One region of the Tumebacillus amylolyticus genome, then DNA from elsewhere that is predicted to be linked to it. Evidence: predicted binding sites of a transcription regulator. Region 1 holds the regulator's gene; the other holds the start of a gene.
The links. The regulator LexA, encoded in region 1, represses DNA repair genes until DNA is damaged. The targets are predictions, from matches to a motif close to CGAACATATGTTCG.
Positions count from the first base shown of each region.

Region 2: the regulator LexA is predicted to act here: its motif matches at 2,073-2,086, upstream of recA (recombinase RecA).

Region 1 is NZ_JAEQNB010000006.1:190,113-194,325, forward strand. Features, by position in the region: gene JJB07_RS18625 (serine hydrolase domain-containing protein) at 1-301, shown strand, start outside; gene nagA (N-acetylglucosamine-6-phosphate deacetylase) at 301-1,443, shown strand; gene lexA (transcriptional repressor LexA) at 1,577-2,203, opposite strand; gene JJB07_RS18640 (LysM peptidoglycan-binding domain-containing protein) at 2,455-3,630, shown strand; gene JJB07_RS18645 (glycosyl hydrolase family 18 protein) at 3,663-4,213, shown strand, end outside.
Region 2 is NZ_JAEQNB010000006.1:37,287-41,499, forward strand. Features, by position in the region: gene JJB07_RS17850 (DEAD/DEAH box helicase) at 1-148, shown strand, start outside; gene JJB07_RS17855 (metallophosphoesterase family protein) at 247-969, shown strand; gene JJB07_RS17860 (hypothetical protein) at 1,022-2,038, shown strand; gene recA (recombinase RecA) at 2,201-3,271, shown strand; gene JJB07_RS17870 (regulatory protein RecX) at 3,303-4,124, shown strand.

The DNA.
Region 1 (4,213 bases):
GTGGGCGGCAGGCGGGCGAGGGTTCCTCACGCCGGAGCTTGTGCAGTTGGCAACGACAAATCACACGGCAGGTTTGGGGCTGTCGAGAGGACTTGGCTGGGAGATGGGTGTCTGGGCAGGTGAGACATTTTTGCCGCATGTTTTCGGTCATACAGGGTTTACGGGTACGGCTGTCTGGGTAGATCCGGTGTCGGGTCTGGTGGTTGTCTCGTTGACCAATCGCTTGCATCCAACTCCGTCCGATCTCGCGGTTTGGCGGCGGAACCTGCATGCAGCCGTTTTTTCTGAGGAGGACTATTAATGAAGAAACACATCTTGCAAGGCCGAGCGCTGATCGAAGGGAAGTTCCACGACGATCAAGTGCTGGTCTGCGAAGACGGACGATTCACGTATGTCGGGCCGCTGCGTGACGGAGACGTGCCGGATGCCGTGTATGAGACGGGGATTCTCGTGCCGGGGTATCTGGACTTGCATGTGCATGGGGTGCATGGGTCGGACGTGATGGATGGAAGTTTGGAGGCTTTGGAGACGATCTCGCGAGGCTTGGCGACGTATGGCGTCACCGGGTTTCTCGCGACGACTTTGACCGGGGACTTGGAGCATCTCCTCAGCGTGCTCCGCACGTGTGCAGAATTTGCTCGTCGTGAACCGGTTGGGGCATCCTTGCTCGGGGTTCACTTGGAAGGGCCGTGGATCAACCTGCGTTACAAAGGCGCGCAAAACGAATCGCATGTCATTCGCCCGTTGTTGCGCGATGCACAGCGGCTGGTGGAAGCGGGGCAGGGGTTGCTGAAACTGGTGACTCTTGCGCCTGAACATCCGGAGGCGGCTGAGGTGATTGCGTACCTGAGCGAACAAGGCGTGCGGGTCTCCGTAGGACACTCCGATGCGACGTTCGATGAAGTAACAAGTGCGATGGCACACGGACTCCAACATGTGACGCACTGCTGCAATGCGATGCGCGGCTTGCATCATCGCGAGCCCGGCGTGGTCGGGGCCGCTCTGTACCATGATGACTTGACGACAGAGTTGATTGCGGACGGGGTACACGTGCATCCGGCGGTGATGAACATTCTCTACAAAGTCAAAGGACAAGAACGTCTCGTGCTGGTCAGTGACGGCATGCGTGCCGTCGGGATGGCGGACGGTGAATATGACCTTGGCGGACAGAATGTGTACATGGTCGGAGGTGAAGCCCGCTTGGTGGACGGAACATTGGCGGGCAGCACGTTGACACTCGATCGTGCGGTGCGCAACATGGTTGAACTCGGGCACGCTCCGCTGGAGAAAGCTGTGGCGATGGCTTCCACCACGCCTGCGGCGGTCCTTGGTTTGCAAGGGCGCAAAGGGGCACTCGCAGTTGGATACGACGCGGACTTTGTGTGGCTGGATGAGGCACGGCAAGCTCGAGCGACGTACATCGCAGGAGAACTTCGGGCGTAAAGAATAGCATCAGAAAAGGGGATTGTACGAGGTGTAGAGGAGAGGAACGCACCTCGGGAAAAGAACGGCCCTGTCGGCAAAGGCGACAGGGTCGTTTTTTCACGTATAGAGGGTAGTCGGGCGTAGGATGTGCTTAGTCGATGTGGCGGAAGATGCCGACGACTTTGCCCAAGATGGTGACGTTGTTGTAGCGCATCGGTTGAAGCGAGGGGTTCTCCGGTTGGAGGCGGATGTGATCGGCTTCCTTATAGAAGCGTTTGACGGTCGCTTCATCGTCTTCGGTCATTGCGACGACGATTTCACCGTTGTTTGCCGTCGCCTGTTGACGGACGATCACGAGGTCGCCGTCGAAGATCCCGGCGTCGATCATCGAATCTCCCGAGACATTCAGCAGGAACACGGACGAATCGCCGACGAACGAAGTCGGCAGCGGGAAGTAGTCCTCAACGTTCTCAATCGCAGTGATCGGCTGACCCGCTGTGACTTTCCCGATGATCGGAGCCATGACGGTCGAGTATTCGAAACGGCCGCTCTCTGTGTCTGCTTCCAGATCGAGCACTTCAATCGCGCGCGGTTTGGTGGGGTCGCGGCGGATCAGGCCTTTCTGCTCCAGACGAGCCAGATGTCCGTGTACAGTAGAACTCGAAGCCAAGCCGACCGCTTCGCCGATCTCCCGGACAGACGGCGGATATCCCTTGGCCCGCACTTCGTTCTTGATGAAATCCATGATTTCCTGTTGACGCTTAGACAGCTTCAGCATTGGCAGAACAACTCCTCATATCCAGTCGTGATGTATATCAATGGGAAAATATGTTCGATGTTAGTTTATAGCAGAAATTATACCACACACTGGTACTAGATACAAACATGAGTTCTTGTTTTTTCTTGACAAGAACAGATAGACGTCATTATGATAGAAACAGAACATATGTTCTTGTTCTTGGACGGCTTTCACATCGACCATCGCCTGCATAGGATAGTGTCGACAGAACACCAAGAACGGGGGTACGGATGATGGAGGGAACACGGGTCACCTTTGTCGTCGTCAAGGCAGGAGAGACATTGGATGATCTTGCAGCGCGCTATGGATGTACGGCGGAGGAGTTGCGCCGGCTCAACCCCGGAATGCAAGGGTTCGCGCAGGGCGACGTCGTGAAAGTCATGACGAGAGCGTGGGACCCTCGAGAACCGAAAGCCGGTCAGCAGTTTGTGCTGGGCTTTCATGCAGGGCCGATGGGCGTGAGTTTACCGGGCAGCCAGAACTCGTTTCATCAGCATGCCGGGCTCTTGTCGGCGATTGCGCCGTATTGGTTTGATCTGAACCTCGGCGCTGCCGGACAAATCAAGTCTCGCGTGACACCGGCGACGATCCGAACGTTGATCGGAGATGCACACGGGCGGGGTGTGAAGGTCTTGGCGTCCCTTCACAACACCGAAAAGCGGCCCGGAGCGTCGCGCACGCAGGTCTTGCACAGTGCCATCACGGCCAACCGGGCGATTTTGATCCGAAACATCCTGCACACGGTCGAAGAGTATGGTTTTGATGGTGTGAACCTCGACTTTGAACGTTTGAAACCGGGGGATACGGCGAATTACACGTCCTTCGTTCGCGAGTTGGCGGCACGTCTGCATGAGCAGGGGAAACTTCTCGTCGTCTGTGTGTTGGGCGATGCGCATCACCAGCCGTTTTCGATGGACTTCGACTATCCGGGTTTGGCGACGAGCGTCGACTATCTCGGGATTATGACCTACGACGAGCACAAAGCCAACCAAGGCACACCCGGCCCGGTCGCATCGATTCCCTGGGTGGAGCGTACGGTGCGGTTGGCGATCGACACGGGTGTCCCGTCTCGCAAGATCTTGTTAGGCATCGCGGCGTACGGCTATGACTGGACGGACAATCGTCCGGGCGCGCGGGCCCTGTCTTTTGAAGCGGTGCAACGTCTGCGCCGTCAACACAACGCGACCGCTCAGTTTCATCCCTCGTACCGCGTGCCGCATTTCGACTATACAGACGGGCGTGGGGAACTGCATCATGTCTGGTATGAGGACGCTCGCAGTCTGTCGCTGAAGCTCGACCTCGTGCGCAGGTTTCACCTTGGCGGTATCCTGCACTGGCGACTTGGATTGGAGGACCCGGCGTCATGGGGTCCGATCCGCGCGAAGTTGTCTCCCATTCAAAAGTAAATTCACGTACGTGGAACGGAGATCAAGAGGAGGTGGGGGTCATATCCACGACGCAGTTGCACTACGTGATCGTACGGGAGGGTGACACACTGTCATCTATCGCAAATCGTTATCGAACGACGACGGCGACCATCGCCCGGCTGAATCAGCTGTCCTTGGACACGGTGCTGACCCCCGGCCGAATCTTGCAAGTGCCAAAGCCCAAAGCTGTGGCCGAGCCGCCTGTGAAAGCGTCCCCAGTTCAACGGCCACGCATCCCGCGCTTTGCGTTTGCCGCCTATACAGCGGCAGAGGGTGTCTATCCCGGAAGTGAGCGGGCTTTGGTCAAGACCGGGGCAGACGGTTTGAGCGGAATCTTCCCACTTTGGTTCCAAGTCGCGCCGGATGAACCGTGGCGGTTGCAGTCTTACGCGGGAGAAGCACAGATTGAATCGGTGTTGCGCACAGCTCGTGAGCGCGGGGTGCAGGTGATCGCGACGCTGACCAACCTCTACTATCCTTCCGATGTCAATGCCCGACAGACCATTCACCAAGCGATGACCGTCTATCGAAAACACTTGCTGGAAGCGGTCGAGTACACGTA
Region 2 (4,213 bases), 150 kb from region 1:
GATCGACATCTTCGAAAAGTTTACGTTTGTCGAGGTGCAGGAAGAGTCGGCACCGTTCGTGTACGAAGCGCTTCGCAAATCCCGTATGAACGGGGCGCGCGTCAACCTCGAACCGGCACGCCCGCGCGAACGCGCCATTCGCAAGTAACACATTTTGACAATACCCGAGGGCTGTTGACACTAGTTTATACGTCAACAGCTCTTTTGTTGAACGGAATTTGTTGAAAATTGTAAGGAGTTGTAGTCATGACAACGAGCACCTTCAAAGTGATCAGTGATATACATGGATGCGACGAAGAATTTGTGGAGTTGTTGCGGCTTTCCAACTACAACCCGGACCGTGAGAAGCTGATCTTGCTGGGCGATTATGTGGACCGGGGGCCGGATTCTCGCGGTGTCGTGGAGCGCGTGATGGGCTTCGTGCGCGAGTACGGCGCGGTGGCGCTGGGAGGCAATCATGAGGAGTTGTTCTTGGAGTGGCTGGCGGCAGGGGAGCGCAGCGCGTTTTATCTGCGTGAGGTCGTCGGCGGGCGCGAGACGATCGACAGCTATTGCAAGCCGTATGGAGTCTCCGGCTATGAACGGGAAGCCCGTCAATTGATCCAGGAGAAGTACGCCGAGCAAGTGGAATTTATGGACAAGTTGCTGGACTTCCATGAGGAGGAAGGCTACATCTTCGTCCACGCAGGCATCGACCCGAAGCAAGCGGATTGGAAGCAAACGGACAAGAGTTCGTTTCGCTGGATTCGTGACGAATTCCACTTCACGCCGCATCAAGCATCGGGCGTCGTGGTGTTCGGGCACACACCGACGACCCGCCTGCATGGAAACGAATCTTGCGGCGACGTCTGGTTTGGCGAGAAGATCATCGGCGTCGACGGCGGCTGTGTGTTCGGGAATCAATTGAACTGCTTGGAGATCAGTCCCGACGGGCTGAAAACGTACGTCGTGCCACGCATGGGTATGTAATGTCCATCGTTGTGTTACCTTACAGGAAAAGACATGGCAAGGAGACACAACGATGCGCAAACGTACTGGGCTGCAAGTGGCGGGGATGTTGCTTGGGGCGCTCCTTTGTAGCGGTTTTGGGGACCCCGAACTCACGATGTTGATCGCCTTCACCGATGGAAACGAAGCTGTGCATCACTACCAATTTCAACCTGAGGCCCAATCTGACAGCGAGTTGGACCGGGTTGTGCAGGGTGGTGGACAAGTGGCGGTGCTGACAGCGGACGGCAAACGGCTGTACGAAGCAGATCGCGACGCCGACCAGCAACTGCTCGTGGCGGAAGTGGACCTCGGCAACAAGTCGCGCCGCCAAGTCATCAAACAATTCGCCCGAATCGACAACTTGCGCCTTGACAAAAAGCACGGCAAACTCTACCTGCGTGTCGTTCAGCGTGATCGACAGAACGCCCAAATTGCCGCCTACGACCTCAATGAAGCAAAGGTGGAGGTTTGGAGCCCCGACGAGCGTGATGTAAGCGTCCAGAGCTTTGACGTCAACCCGAAAACGGGCGACTTGCTGGCGTGGAGCTACTCGTTGCGGGAAGAACAGGTCAAAGTCGACGAAGCGCACCAGATGGAGATGCCGGTTGATTCGCCGCCTTACAAACTAACACTCTACAAAGCAGGCGACGCAACCCAAGGGCAGACCGTCAGCGAATCGGACAAGCAAGTACTCGATGTCTCACTGTCATCGGACGGTCAACATGCGCTTTATGCCGCCGTGCAGTGGCCGCACGAAGAGCGCATGCGCTACTTCATCCAACATGTCGACTTGACGACGGGCAACACACAGTCCGTCTTGACGGAACAGGGTGGAGGTCTCACGGAACTCAAACAACCGCAATACGCGCCGGACGGTCGCGGGTTTTACTTCACGGCGGCAAGGCTCGATGAGCCCTTCCACACCGACAAGCACGGCTACCAGACTCGTCCTCGCGCGCTCTATCACTACGATTTCAAGACCAAGGCACCGAGCGTCGTGTGGAAACGCGAGGACGGTGTGCTCAACCAATACCTGCTTCAACGATAAAAAAGTCCCGGTGAATACACCGGGACTTTTTTTGCGAACAAACGTTTGCTTTTTATTTTGAATCATTATATAATGGGTGCAGGGATTGGAGATACGAACTCGAAATACTAGACTGGGAATGGCTAGTGCTTTCGGAGTTTTTGATAAAGGGGAGTGTAACCATTGGCAAACGATCGTAAAGCGGCGCTGGACATGGCTCTACGCCAGATCGAAAAGCAATTTGGGAAAGGTTCCGTCATGAAACTTGGCGAGGCGGCGACTTCGATGAACATCGAGGTAACTTCGTCCGGTTCCTTGGCGTTGGATATTGCGCTTGGCGTCGGCGGGTACCCGCGTGGGCGAATCATCGAAGTGTACGGCCCGGAATCTTCCGGTAAGACCACTGTCACCCTCCATGCGATTGCAGAAGTGCAACGCGCGGGCGGTCAGGCAGCGTTCATCGATGCAGAGCACGCGCTCGACCCGACGTATGCAGCGAAACTTGGCGTCAACATCGACGACCTTCTGATTGCACAACCGGACACCGGGGAGCAAGCGCTGGAAATCGCAGAAGCACTCGTTCGCTCGGGCGCTGTCGACATGATCGTCGTCGACTCCGTTGCAGCACTGGTTCCGAAGGCAGAGATCGAAGGCGAGATGGGGGACACCCACGTGGGTCTGCAAGCTCGTCTCATGTCGCAGGCGCTGCGTAAGCTCGCCGGCGCGATCAACAAGTCCAAGACCATCGCGATCTTCATCAACCAGATTCGTGAAAAAGTCGGCGTCATGTTCGGGAACCCGGAGACCACGACCGGTGGTCGTGCGCTGAAGTTCTACTCCACCGTGCGTCTTGACGTTCGTCGTGCCGAAGCGATCAAGCAAGGCAACGACACCGTCGGGAACCGTACTCGTATCAAAGTCGTCAAGAACAAAGTCGCTCCGCCGTTCCGTCAAGCGGAAGTTGACATCGTGTTCGGCGAAGGGATCTCCCGTGAAGGTACCCTCGTTGACATGGGCACCGAGCTGGACATCGTGAACAAGTCCGGTGCTTGGTACTCCTTCGAAGACGAGCGCCTCGGCCAAGGCCGTGAGAACGCCAAGCAGTTCCTCAAGGACCACCCGCAGATCGCCTTCAAGATCGAATCCAAGATCCGCGAATTCCACAATGTCGGCAAAGCATCCGCTGAAACGTTCAAAGCAACGGCGGAAGAACTGGCCGACCAAGAGGCGGACGGCGAACTGTTGGAGTTCTAGTCCAACAGAGCGCTGATCACGCAGACGACGCATGAACCGTTTTAACAACCAACGCAACGCACGCGGCAAAAACCGCTCACCGAAGGGCTCCTGGGGTACATCCAGGAGCTCTGACGATTTTGTCGAGGAGGAGCGTCACGACGAGGACGACGAATCTGAACACAGTTCGGATTCCAGCTCGGAACGCCGCATTCCAAACTTTCGCGACGGTCAACTCACCTCTCTCACCACGCAGAAGGGCAATCCGGATCGTCTGAGCCTGTTCTTGGACGAGAAATTCCTGATGGGCATCCGACGGGAAGTTGCCTACCAACACGGTCTGAAAAAGGGCCTCGACGTCACCGCAGACTTCCTTCGTGAAGTCTGGCGTGACGAAGAGGGCTTCCGCGCCCGTGATCTGGCGGTGAAGTACCTCGGCATGAAGCCGCGCACGCGCAAGCAGATGCGCGACTACCTGCTGGGCAAGGAGTATGACGAAACTGTCGCCGAGCGCACCATCGAGTGGCTGGCAGGCTACGGCTACCTGGATGACGGAGAGTATGCCCGGCAGTGGGTGGAGAACCGCACACGTTTTCGCCCGCGGGGCAAGGCGATGCTGCGCTGGGAATTGCAGCAGAAGGGCGTCACGCGTGACGACATCGACGAAGCGATTTCGACGGAATTTGAAGGCGACGTCGAAATCGAAGCAGCCGTGCAACTTTTGCAAAAGAAAGTCGGTCGCAAAACGATTGAATTCTCCTATCAGGAAAGGCAAAAACTCGCGCAACACTTGGCGCGACGGGGCTTTTCCGGCTCTGTGACCGCTGAGGCGATTCGCCGTTTCCGTCAGCACGCCAATCTTGACAATGATTGACACAACATATACAATTATAACTGCGTATAAACAGCTTGATTCGGTCTCACCCTACTGTAACTTTCGCATACCGAGGACGTGCGTCGCTT